One region of the Kurthia populi genome, then DNA from elsewhere that is predicted to be linked to it. Evidence: riboswitches for the same ligand, from Rfam matches in the RefSeq annotation. Region 1 holds a riboswitch; each other region holds the start of a gene.
What was found. Region 1 has a riboswitch for S-adenosylmethionine ahead of ACFSY7_RS16885 (methionine ABC transporter ATP-binding protein). Riboswitches for the same ligand answer to the same signal wherever they lie in the genome.
Positions count from the first base shown of each region.

Region 2: another riboswitch for S-adenosylmethionine. It lies ahead of metA (homoserine O-acetyltransferase MetA); the one in region 1 lies ahead of ACFSY7_RS16885 (methionine ABC transporter ATP-binding protein).
Region 3: another riboswitch for S-adenosylmethionine. It lies ahead of ACFSY7_RS16320 (bifunctional homocysteine S-methyltransferase/methylenetetrahydrofolate reductase); the one in region 1 lies ahead of ACFSY7_RS16885 (methionine ABC transporter ATP-binding protein).

Region 1 covers NZ_JBHUOR010000135.1:24,608-28,900, reverse strand. Annotated here, with positions in the region: gene ACFSY7_RS16895 (MetQ/NlpA family ABC transporter substrate-binding protein) at 1-637, opposite strand, end outside; gene ACFSY7_RS16890 (methionine ABC transporter permease) at 650-1,312, opposite strand; gene ACFSY7_RS16885 (methionine ABC transporter ATP-binding protein) at 1,302-2,327, opposite strand; SAM riboswitch class I at 2,423-2,528, opposite strand; gene ACFSY7_RS16880 (YitT family protein) at 2,841-3,713, shown strand; gene ACFSY7_RS16875 (5-methylcytosine restriction system specificity protein McrC) at 3,749-4,293, opposite strand, start outside.
Region 2 covers NZ_JBHUOR010000143.1:43,273-47,565, reverse strand. Annotated here, with positions in the region: gene ACFSY7_RS19890 (amino acid permease) at 1-606, shown strand, start outside; gene ACFSY7_RS19885 (sigma-54 interaction domain-containing protein) at 717-2,336, shown strand; SAM riboswitch class I at 2,403-2,508, shown strand; gene metA (homoserine O-acetyltransferase MetA) at 2,578-3,525, shown strand; gene ACFSY7_RS19875 (patatin-like phospholipase family protein) at 3,694-4,293, shown strand, end outside.
Region 3 covers NZ_JBHUOR010000133.1:18,642-22,934, reverse strand. Annotated here, with positions in the region: gene ACFSY7_RS16320 (bifunctional homocysteine S-methyltransferase/methylenetetrahydrofolate reductase) at 1-1,818, opposite strand, end outside; SAM riboswitch class I at 1,904-2,005, opposite strand; gene ACFSY7_RS16315 (class A sortase) at 2,174-2,884, opposite strand; gene hemG (protoporphyrinogen oxidase) at 2,943-4,293, opposite strand, start outside.

The DNA.
Region 1 (4,293 bases):
AAAGTGGATCTTCACCTGGTGATAAGCCTGCTTGGCCTGCGATACCATTATTAATAATAGCTGCCGCAACGTCTGGTAATACTTGCGGTGTTTGCTGTGCCACCATTGGTTTAATGTCTAGCTCTAATGGATTTTCTGTAATTTTTGATGCATCATCATATAAGCCGAAATCTGCTTTTAATTCAATTAAGCCAGCTGATTCTAATAATTTTAGTGCCCGTGCTTGGTTTGATGGATCATCTGGAATCGCGATTGTATCGCCTTTTTTAATGTCTTTTACATCTTTTAATTTTTCTGAGTACAAGCCAAGTGGTGCAAATACGGTTGATGCTAATGGTACTAGGTCATTGCCACTTTCTTTTACATAAGAAGAAAGGAATGATACGTGCTGGAATGCATTAATGTCGATATCCTTATGTGCTAATGCATTGTTTGGTAATGTGTAATCTTCAAATTCAACAAATTCAATATGGATGCCTTCTTTTTCTAATTTTTCTTCTAGTAATGGCCACTGCATGCCATCTGAGCCACTAATACCGATTTTCACGGTCTTATCTGCAGCGTCATCTGATTTCCCACACGCTGCTAATACAACGACAAGTAATGCTGTTACTAATACATATCCTAATTTTTTCATCTCTTAATCCCCTTATCTTCTTAAAATTTTCTTCGATACCGTATTTCCAAGCCACTGCGCTAATTGTACAAGCACAATCAAGATAACGACCGTTACAATCATGACACTCGTATCAAAGCGCTGATAGCCGTATGTAATGGCAATATGTCCAAGACCTCCGCCGCCTACTGTGCCGGCAACTGCTGAGAAGTCTATCAAACCAACCGTCACAAAGGTTAAGCCTAACACTAATGGTCCAAGTGCTTCTGGAATTAAGACAGTGAACACAATTTGCCAAGAGCTCGCACCCATTGCCTTCGCTGCTTCAATAACACCTGGGTCGATACTAATTAAGTTATTTTCGACAACACGCGCAATGCTAAAGGCTGCCGCAATGGTCATCGGAAAAATCGCCGCTGTCGTGCCAATCGTCGTTCCCATCACGATACGCGTTAATGGTGATAGCGCCACAAGGAAAATAATAAATGGAATGGGGCGAATAATATTAACGAGAATATTTAAAATGGTAAAGACGACGTTGCTTTCCATAATATTATTTTCGCGTGTCACATAAAGTAGTAACCCAATTACAATGCCGATAATAGCGCCAAAAATTAATGTTAGTAGCACCATGTAAATCGTTTGACCTGTCGCTTCTAAAATACGCGGCCAAAATAATGCCCAATCAACTTTCATGCACAACCACCTCCTCCATCTCTACGATTTGCTGTAATTCCGAAATAGCTTTTTTTATCGCTCGTTCATCGCCCTCAAAGGAAACAAGTAGATTGCCAAACATCTGCTGTTGCAATTCTCGGACCGTACCATAAAGAATATTGAAATAAACGCCGTATTTTTGCGTAATCTCCGATAATAATGGCGTATGTGTCGTCGAGCCTTTAAATAACACACGATATAAATGATTGCCGCCATTTTCCCGCCATTCTTTTAAAATTGCCTCAGACGGTCTATCCTGATTCACCGACTGAATAAAGCGCTGTGTCGTTGGATGCTGCGGGTTTGTAAATACGTCATACACATCCCCCGATTCAATCACAAAACCGTTTTCCATGACTGCCACACGATTACAAATTTCTTGGATGACATTCATTTCATGTGTAATTAATAACACTGTAATACCAAGCTCTGCATTGACGCGTTTTAACAGCTTTAAAATATCCGCTGTTGTTTCCGGATCAAGTGCCGATGTTGCCTCATCACAAATGAGAATGTCCGGGTTATTTGCTAGTGCTCGTGCAATACCAACACGCTGTTTTTGACCACCAGACAATTGCTCCGGATAATCCTTTGCCTTCTCTGATAAGCCGACAAAGGATAACAGCTCTTTTGTACGACGCTCAATTTCCTTTTTTGGCACTTTTTCAAGCTTCATTGGGTAGGCAATATTGCCAGCAACCGTGCGTGAGGTCATCAAATTAAAATTTTGAAAAATCATACCGATATTGCGACGTAGACCACGTAATTCTTTAGGTGAAAGCTTCATTAAATCGGTATCATGCACCTTGACTGTACCTACTGTTGGCTTTTCTAATAAGTTCACCATGCGTAGTAGCGTGCTTTTTCCCGCACCACTAAAGCCGATGACGCCAAAAATATCTCCTTTTTCAATTTTCAATGATACATTTTGCACCGCTTTCACTTCACGACTTTTCACTTTAAATATTTTTGAAACATCTGAAAATTCAATCATTTAAGCATCTACCTTCTCCCTCTTAGACGTAAGTTACATCAAAAAAACCTTTCGCTTCTCGAAATAAAAGAGAAACGAAAGGTGTTAAAATCGTACTCTTATCTTCCAAGTGAAACTACTTGCAGGATTTGGCACATTACTTTTTAAAAAGCTGTTGCCGAGATTTCACCGGGCCTGTCCCTCCATCTCTCTTGATAAGAACTATGTAATTATTGTTTGTTTTGATTGGTTTCATCATAAACCCTAGTAAATTACTTGTCAATAAATTTACTGAAAAAATATTTTTTTCTGAAAATAAGAAAATTATAGTCGTTAAAAAGAAAACGATTTCATTTTTTTACTGAAAATAGACAATTACTCACTGAAATAACGTAAAACTCGTATTTATATCCTTGTCATTCAGTAGACTTTTAAAAAAAATCGTGAAAAAAATACTTATAATTATACATTTGAGTCTAATTTTTTATAAAATAATAATAGAACAACAATTTGTAGCAAAGTGAAGGAGATTCTATGGCAGAAGGAAAAACAAAAAAGAAGAGTTTTAAGAAAACACTATTTAAAGGATTAATGGTTATTATCGGGGCTTTGATTGCGGCCTATGGACTAGAAGCAATCCTAATTCCAAATAGCGTATCCGATGGTGGCGTTACAGGTATTAGTATCGTACTATCACAATTATTCGGCTTACCGCTTGGCACGTTAATCGCAATTATTAATATTCCTTTTATTTGGCTAGGCTATAAGCAGATTGGTAAAAGTTTTGCACTCTATTCAATTTTAGGGATCGCAACGTTAGCAATCGGAACAATTATACTCCACCATGTCGATACAATTATTGAAGGGGACACGTTATTAATTACCGTTGTCGGTGGTATCATTTTAGGTTTTGGTATGGGTCTTGCACTACGTAACGGTGGTGCACTAGATGGTATTGATATGCTCGCAGTATTATTAGCGCGCAAGCTACCATTTGGTACGAGTGATTTAATTTTATTTTTAAATATGTTTGTCTTCATTCTCGTATCAACAGTATTCGGTCTTGAAGGTGCGATTCTTTCTGGTCTAGCATACTTCATCGCCTCAAAAGTAATTCATATCGTTGAAGAAGGTCTGAGCGGCTCGAAAACATATAAAGTCATTACGAAGGACCCTGATTTACTTGTCGAAACGATTCGCGATCGTCTTGGTCGTAGTTCGACATTGTCAGAGGTCTATGGTGGCTATTCAAATGAAATGTTCAAAGAAGTAACATGCGTCATTAACCGTATGGAAGATACAAAAATGAAATCAATTATTTTTGAAACAGACCCAAATGCCTTCGTTACTGTGTATGACACAGCCGAAGTTAAGGGCGGGAATTTCAAGAAAAAAGATATTCACTAAGACGAAAGAGGAATTGCAAATGCAATTCCTCTTTTTTAAATGCGTTCAATTAATTGCATTAAACGCGTATGAATGACAGACCAATGCACATTTAAATCGACGGTTGCGACGGTTAACGGATAGCCATTTAACTCGACAACTAAATCAACTGGTTCGTCGACCTGCGGATATAACAGCATACCCGCCATCATGGGCCGAGATTCAGCATTCTCTAAATAACTATAGAGCTGATACAGATTTTGCGCATGTACGCGCTCTGCTCCGTAACGCGTCGTCATGAGCGTATGCTCGTAATATTTCGTATCAATAATGATTTTTCGCGCCTCATTCGTCAAACAAATATCCGTCTGCATTTTTGGAATGAGTGAACGGTCTCCCTTTACAACACGCCCAACATGCCAATCTATATATTCACGTGACACCTGATAGTCATGTAGATGCTGCTTATAAAAATTACGGACAAACTGCTCAAATAGCTCATGCATACGATGCGTCTTTTCAAAATCAATAAAGCGCAGTCGCCCGTCTACCTCATCAATCATCGTATATAAATGAATCATGCGGCAAATATCTAGCAGCA
Region 2 (4,293 bases), on a different contig from region 1:
GCAGCGCCATACGCCAACATTTTAGAAATGGCCGGTCTTCCGATGGCTGCACAGCTAATGCAAATTGTTATTTTTACATCACTTATTTCCGTAATGAACTCTGCGATTTTCACAAGTTCACGTATGCTACTTGGTATGGCTGAAAAAGGTGATGCACCAGCGATTTTTATGAAGCTATCGAAGAAAAGCAGTGCACCAACATTTGCAATCATTGGCAGTACGGTTGTCGCATACTTTTGTGCCATTCTTTACTTTATTTCGCCAGATGTTATTTTCTACTTCTTAGGTAATGCAGTTGGTGCCTTAATGATTATCGTGTATATTTTTATTGCTGTCGCACATATTCGTTTCCGTAAACAGTATGAAAAAACCAAAAGAGAGCCACTCGCGATTAAAATGTGGCTATTCCCGTATTTAACGTATGTCACGATTGCGATGCTTGCGGGTGTGTATCTTTGTCAGATGTTCATTTCATCTTTGCAGGCCCAGTTTTATATGAGTACGATACTCGTTATTTTCGTCGTTGGTAGCTTCTTCCTACGTGAGCGCCTGAAGAAAACAACGCTTACGACTGCAAGTGCTACACGAAATGCAGATGTAGAATAGCTTATGGAAATAGCAGGAATTCCTACTGGGGGATTCCTGTTTTTTCATGCGGACAAGTGCTTTTTTTTCCACAATGTTCATGTTAAGCTAGGCTTCGGAGGGGATTGTCGATGGAATTAAAACAATTGATTACGTATATTTTGACCGATCACCAGTTTCAGTGGATTTCTAGTAATAGTGAGCAGCCACCGCAGCAATATGCAGAGATTATTGAACAATTCCGTATAGAACAACAAACCTATTTGGATTTAGAACATTGCTTTGTACATATTATTGAACTTGAAGCATCGTATTTATTTATTATTCACGATAAAGAGATGACGACATCGTGGCAATTTATCGAACATGTGTTGAACTCGGTTAGTGATGGATTGACAATCTGTAATTCAGATGGCATTATCGTTTTTCAAAATGAAGCCGATCGCAAGATGTTTGAGGTCGATGCACGCTATTTACCAGTGATGGAATTTGTTGAACGCGGCATTATGAATGAGTCGGTGACCATGAAAGTGCTAAAATCGAAAAAGCGGGAAGACATCGTGCAAACATTCGCCAATGGACATGTCGTATTAGTAACGGCGCTACCGATTTTTGATGAGGCGGGCAATGTGGAATATGTTGTCGCCAATTCACGTGAAATGACTGAACTACGTGACATGGAGCGCACGATTGAACGCTTAGAGTCACAGAGTGCACAGTATAAGGAACAACTTGAAGCATTAAAGCAACAATCTTCAACGAGCTTGATTGCTGTTTCTAAAGCGATGCGCCAAGTGATTGAAAAAGCCACACGCATTGCCAACGTCGATTCGACGGTACTTATTTCGGGGGAATCAGGTGCAGGTAAGGAAGAATTAACGAAATTAATTCATCAGCGAAGTCACCGTGCACAAAAACCGATGATTACGGTCAATTGCGGTGCTATTCCAGAAAATTTATTAGAGTCGGAGCTTTTTGGCTATATGGGTGGTGCGTTTACTGGGGCGAATAAAACAGGGAAACCTGGTCTTTTTGAACTTGCCTCTGGAGGTACACTTTTCCTCGATGAAATTGGCGAGATGCCATTATCGCTACAAGTAAAGCTACTACGCGTATTACAAGAATCAGAAATCACCCGTGTAGGAGGGATTAAACCGATTCCAGTGGATGTGCGGATCATTACCGCAACGAATCGTAATTTATATGATATGGTGCAGCGCGGTGAATTTCGCGAGGATTTATTTTATCGTTTAAATATTATTCCGCTACGTATTCCACCACTGCGTGAACGTAAGGAGGATATTGCACCGCTTGCATACCGATTTTTACATTTAGTAATGGAGAAATATAGCATTGAGCGTACGATTGAGGAAGCAGCAGTCGACCGTCTTACGCAGTATTATTGGCCGGGAAATATTCGTCAGCTGAAAAATTTTATTGAACGCGTTAGTTTATTAACGCAGCAGTCGACCATTACCCTGCAATACATTCAGCGAGAATTTCAAAAGCCGGAGTATCAACAGCATAATCCAGTGCCGTTAGTCGATGATACGTTTACACAAACGCCTATTTATGATCAGAATCAGACACTAAAAAATCAAGTGGATGCCTTTGAGCGAAAAGTGATTAAAGAGGCGCTCGGACAATACCCTAGCATTCGTCAAACAGCGAAGGCATTAGGCTGTAATCAGTCGACACTTGTGCGTAAGATTCAAAAATACCAGCTCGAAAAACAAGTATCCTATGAATAATATTCTATTTTTTCAGAAAAGTTTGCAAAGTATTTGGAATTTTGCTATGATAACTGAAACTGCATAGTCTTATCAAGAGAAGCCGAGGGAAAAGGCCCGACGACGCTTCAGCAACCTCTACACTAGTAGAAAGGTGCTAACTCCTACAAGTTTTGTACTTGGAAGATAAGAAACGGATAAATTGCCCTTCTTATTTTTATTAAGAAGGGCTTTTTTTACGAATTTGAGGGGGTTCAGGAACATGCCAATTAACATTCCACAATATTTACCGGCAACAGAACGATTAAAAGAAGAGAAGATTTTCGTTATGGAGGAGGAGCGCTCAAAGAGCCAAAATATTCGTCCATTAAATATTTTAATTTTCAACTTAATGCCTGAAAAAGAAAAAACAGAATTACAGCTGTTACGTTTATTAGGAAATACACCACTACAAGTGAATGTCACGTTCTTAAATACCGCAACACATGAGTCAAAAAATGTGTCAAAATCACATTTAGAAACATTTTATTCAACATTTCATGAAATCAAAAAAGATCGGTATGATGGCATGATCATCACCGGTGCACCCATTGAATTATTTGAGTTTGATGAGGTCGATTTCTGGGAGGAGCATAAAGAAATTTTGGACTGGGCACAGGAGCATGTGACGTCAACGATGCATATTTGTTGGGGCGCACAAGCAGCACTGTATCATTATTATGGCATTGGAAAATACCCACTTGAAACGAAGTGCTCTGGTATTTTTGACCATGAAGTATATGATAGCACTGTGAAACTAATTCGTGGCTTTGACGACATTTACCCAGCACCGCACTCGCGTAATACATCGATATCAACGGAAGCGGTAAAAAATCATCCAGACATTGAATTATTATCCGAATCAGATGAAGCAGGTGCTTTTTTAATGATTTCAAAAGATGAACGTCATGTGCTCGTGACCGGGCATTTAGAATATGATGCGGATACGCTAGCATTAGAGTATGAGCGCGATGTCGCACGGGGCTTAAATCCAGAACTACCAAAACATTATTTCCCTGAAGATGACCCAACGAAAAAACCGCGTAATACATGGCGTTCACATACGCATTTATTATTTTCAAACTGGTTAAATTACTATGTATACCAAGAAACGCCATATGATTGGGTAGACAAAGGAGAAAATCATTCGCTAACGTCTTCCTGTTTATAAATAGATGAAAAACTAAAAAGAGAACAGAAAAAGACACTTTCAAGGAGCAAGCTTTGGAAGTGTTTTTTGATGGACAAAAATGAAAAGCATATTTATACGAAAACAATATGACAGTTTTTCACATTTAGTGTACGATAAATAGGCAGAAAAATAAGGGAAGTGGCGACAGTGAACGAAACGAGTTTGATTTTAGAAGGGGGTACATTCCGCACCATTTATACAAGCGGTGTACTGGATGCCTTATTACGCGAAGAGATTATGATGCCCTATATTATTGGGATTTCAGCGGGGGCAATTAATTTATGCTCCTATATTTCAAAGCAGCCTGAGCGTACGATGCGCGTCTTTACGGAGTATCGACATGATAAGCGTTATGTAGGTATGCGAAACTTCTTAACAGAACGCTCATTATTTGGGTTAGACTTTGGTTGGAATGTGTTGCCAAATCAGCTTGAATTATTTGATTGGCAAACATTCCGTAGCTACGAAGGCACAGCGCTTGCGGGCGTGACAAATGCTAATACTGGTGAAGTAGAATTTATGGACGTACAGACGATGGATACTGATAGTCAGTTGTTGCGTGCTACTTGTGCGATTCCGGTCATGTTTCCGGAAATTAAATTAAATGGCGTGCCGTATTATGACGGTGGATTAGCAGACCCGATTCCAGTGCAACATGCCATTGATGAGGGATATGAGAAGCATGTTATCGTCTTAACGCGTCCAAAAGGTTATTACAAAACGATGGACCGCCAAACAAAAGCAGCA
Region 3 (4,293 bases), on a different contig from region 1:
TGCATCTAGCTGCTTAATATAATCAATTAACTCAACGGTCATGTCATAGCGCATGAACGGTGTAATTAAATAAATTCCTTTAAATAGTGGTGCGGCGACGTCGATTAACTCCTTTGCAATCTTAAGTCCCTCTGCACGTGCACGCTGTTTATCCTCTTCGCAGTCACGCATACGCGTAAGTACATCTTCGGATAACTTAATGCCCGGTACTTCATTGTGTAAAAATTCTGAGTTACGTAGACTTGTCAGTGGCATGATACCTAAGAAAATAGGCTCTTCAATATGTTTTGTTGCCTCGTACACCTCAATGATTTTTTCCTTCGTATACACCGGCTGTGAAATAAAGTAATCTGCACCGGCTGCGATTTTTTTCTCAAGTCGTGGTACAGCGCGCGCCACATTTCGTACATTGGGATTGAAGGCGCCTGCGACAGAGAAGTTCGCCTTTTTACGAAGCGGCTTTCCTGAGAATGAAATGCCCTCATTTAATTTTTTAATTAGCTCAAGTAGCTCGATGCTTGAAACATCATACACACTCGTTGCCCCTGGGAAGTCTCCTACCTTTGTTGGGTCCCCTGTCACCGCTAAAATGTCCGTAATTCCTAGCGCATCAAGGCCCATTAAATGCGATTGCAGACCGATTAGGTTACGGTCACGACATGTAATATGTGCCAGTGCGCGAACATTCTTTTCATATTTCAAACGAGCACCCATCGCCATATTACTGACGCGAGGTGAAGCAAGCGAGTTATCCGCCATCGTCACCGCATCTGCACCGGCATCTTGTAAAATACGTGCACCATCAACGAACGCATCCGTTTCTAAATGACGTGGCGTATCAAGCTCGACGATAATCGTACGCTGTTTTTTCGCCTGTACATGCAGTGGTTCATGTGCAGCTTCATCTGCATCTTTAATAATTAATGACTTTTTCTTTTCGACAATTTTTGCTTTAATCGGTGGAAGATCTGCTAAACGTTTTTTCACCTCGGCAATATGCGCCGGTGTCGTCCCACAGCAACCGCCGATTAGACGCACGCCCTCGTCACGTAATAGTACTGCTGCGCGGCCGAAATAATCTGCCTCTGATTCATAAACAACTTTACCGTCCTCAACGTCTAATAAGCTCGCATTTGGATAGGCTGATAAGAAGGCTGTCTCTGGCAGCTCTACGTTTTCAAACGCTTGGATGGTATGATGCGGACCTAGACGACAGTTCACGCCAACGATATTGGCACCAAGGGATTCAAGTGTATGAAGTGCTTCATTTAATGAGACACCGTTTTGTAGAACACCCGGCTCATGCATCGATACTTGTGCAATGATTGGTAGCGCTGTGTGTGCACGTAGTAATTTCACTAATGCTGATAGCTCTTCAAAGTCGTAAAATGTTTCAAGTAATAAGCCATCGACGCCGCCTTCGATTAAAATTGTTGCCTGCGTATGCAGTGCTTCTAAAATTTCTTCTAGTGTTTCATCCGTTTTGCGAATTCCTCGAATGCCACCGATTGTCCCAAGTACATACTGACCACCTGGCGCTGCAGCTCGTTTTGCAATCGCAACTGCACCTTCGTTAATCGCTACAACTTGGTCCTCGATACCATAGCGAGCTAATTTAATCGCATTGGCTGTATATGTATTCGTTTGAATAATATCTGCACCTGATTCGATATAACGCTTATGAATATCCTCGATAATTTCTGGCTTTGACACATTTAATTCCTCATAGCAGTAGTCAATCCCATATGAATAAAGCAACGTGCCCATCGCACCGTCCGCTGTTAATACTTTCGTTTTTAAATCGTTCAGCAATCCCATCTATGAACTTCCCTTCTATTTATCAATCTCCCCAATAAAAAAACCCTCTTACTCGTTAGAATAAGAAGGGATATATGCATAGTCCTTCTTATCTTTTAAGGTTATTACCTTCTGGAATTAGCACCTGACCTTTCGGCTGGTTGCTGAAGCTTCGTCGGGCCAGTCCCTCTGCTTCTCTTGATAAGAAATTGATTTAATTTTTAGAATATTATATGAATAATACATCTTAGATGAAAGAACGTCAATAGCTCTGTCTTTTTTTCATGATTTTCATGCAAAATTAGAAAGACAATGCAATGATGCATTCCATTCAATCAAAAAAAAGAAACCACCGACAACGATGATTTCTCTGTCATTATTTTTCTTCTTTAAAGGCTTCTTTTGGTGCCTCGTCAATATTCATTGCACGTATAAACTTCGCATGTGTAATTTGACGCTTCGTACCATTAAAGCTACATGTTACGAGTGTTAATTCTTTTTTATTTTTATGGTCATTAATGACTTCGACTTGTGACGCTTCAACATTATAAATTTTATCGATTTCATAAATATATACTTTATCATAATCCGTCACATATACTTTCATACCTGTTTTCGCTAATGTTAGTGGACTAAATAAAGAGCGCTCATTACGCACATTATGGCCGGCCAGTGCATAGTTTCCTGTCCCCATTGGCATCTCTTCCTTCATTGTGCCTGCGCCAATAGCTAAATTCTTATTCGAAATACCATATAAAATCGGTAGCTGCATGTTTACATCTGGCACACTCACCATACCGATTGAATCAGGTTTTTTCGAATCCATTTGTGCCTTCAATACTTCGCCGAGGCTAATGTCTTTTACTTGCTCAAAATCAAATGTGACATCTTCTGATTCCTTTGCCTTTGCGATGCTATCATCGTAATTTTTGCCCGCTTTATTTTGCAATGTTGAGTCCGTCATATGGTTGACTATAAAGCCCATAATCGGCTTATTAAATACGAGAATTAACCCTGCGATTAATAATAGTACACCTATAATGGTCAACCATTTATTACCACCTTTTTTAGCTGTATGCTCCGCCATTATTTTACTTCCTTTCATCGACGATTCGTTATGTTGTTAATACCTGTTTTGGAACGAATTAAACCGTCGTAAGTTGCGCTGCAATGCGAGTCGCAATCTCTTTACCGTTCGCGATGCATAACCCGATGCCCACACCATAATACGAGCAGCCTGCCAGTGTAATAGTTGGATAATAGCTCTGCATTTGTTGCTCTAGATTTTTCACAGCGGCCGCGTGCTCTAAATTATACACGGGCATTTGCTGTGTCCATTTCGATACTTTAATTGTCAACGGCTGCTCCTCAATATTAAGGGATGTCGCAACATCCTTCATCGCAAGCTGTGCTAACTCTTCTTCTGTGAGCTTGATTAACTCCGCAAATTTCGGATTCGTTTTTTTATAAAAGACACGCAGTAGTAGCTTGCCGTCTTTTGATGTATTTGGCCATTTTGCGCTTGTCCATGTGCAGGCATCACAGTTTACGGCGTCGCTATTTGCTACAATAAAACCAGTGCCCTCTGCTGGTAGGACGTCATTGCCGACTTCATAACCTAAATATACGGTAATAATCGAGCTCGTTTTAAAGGCATCAAAGGCAGGTGTTAAACGTTCATCACCTAGCGCTTCCTGTGCCATGCGATGTGGTGTCGCTAATACGACATGGTCTGCTTCAATCGCCTCATGATGGTCAAAATGAACGATGGTTTTCTCATTCACTGTTTCAAGCTTCGTTACAGCCGTATTTTTTAAAAACTCGACTGTCGTTAACAGCTCTTCAAAGCGCTCAAACAATTCACGTAAGCCATTTTTAAATGATAAGAACTTATTATGTGATAGACTGATAAACTTGTCTTTATTCGCCGCATAGCCTTTTAAAATACTACCATACTGGTTTTTATAATCGATTAAATAGGGGATTGTAGATGCTAATGTTAATGAATACAGATCACCTGAATAAATACCCGATAATACAGGGGCAATCTGCTTTTTCACGAGCTCTTCACCAAAGAAATATTCAAGGAATTCGCCAATAGATGAATCCTTTGTAAATTGCTCATTTGGTAATGTTAAATCATTTAGAGCAGCTCGCTTACCCGCTTCAGAAATAAGGGTGCTTTGTTGTAGTGCTTCCTTATTCATCGGGATGCCATACATGCTCTCAAGTGGGATAGCATGTAGCTCATTTTGGGTATAAATATAAGAGACGCCTGTGCCATTATAAACGACGCGATCTTCTAGCCCTAATTCTTCGATTAAAGGCATGACACTTTTATGACGTGCCACAATGGAATCTGCGCCAAGCTCCATGACAAAGCCGTTTTCCTCATGCGTCGCCATTTTACCGCCAAGCTGTGCCTCTTTTTCAACTAATACAAGACGTATATTTTTATGTTGTAATTCGCGTGTTAAGTAGTGCATCGTTGATAAT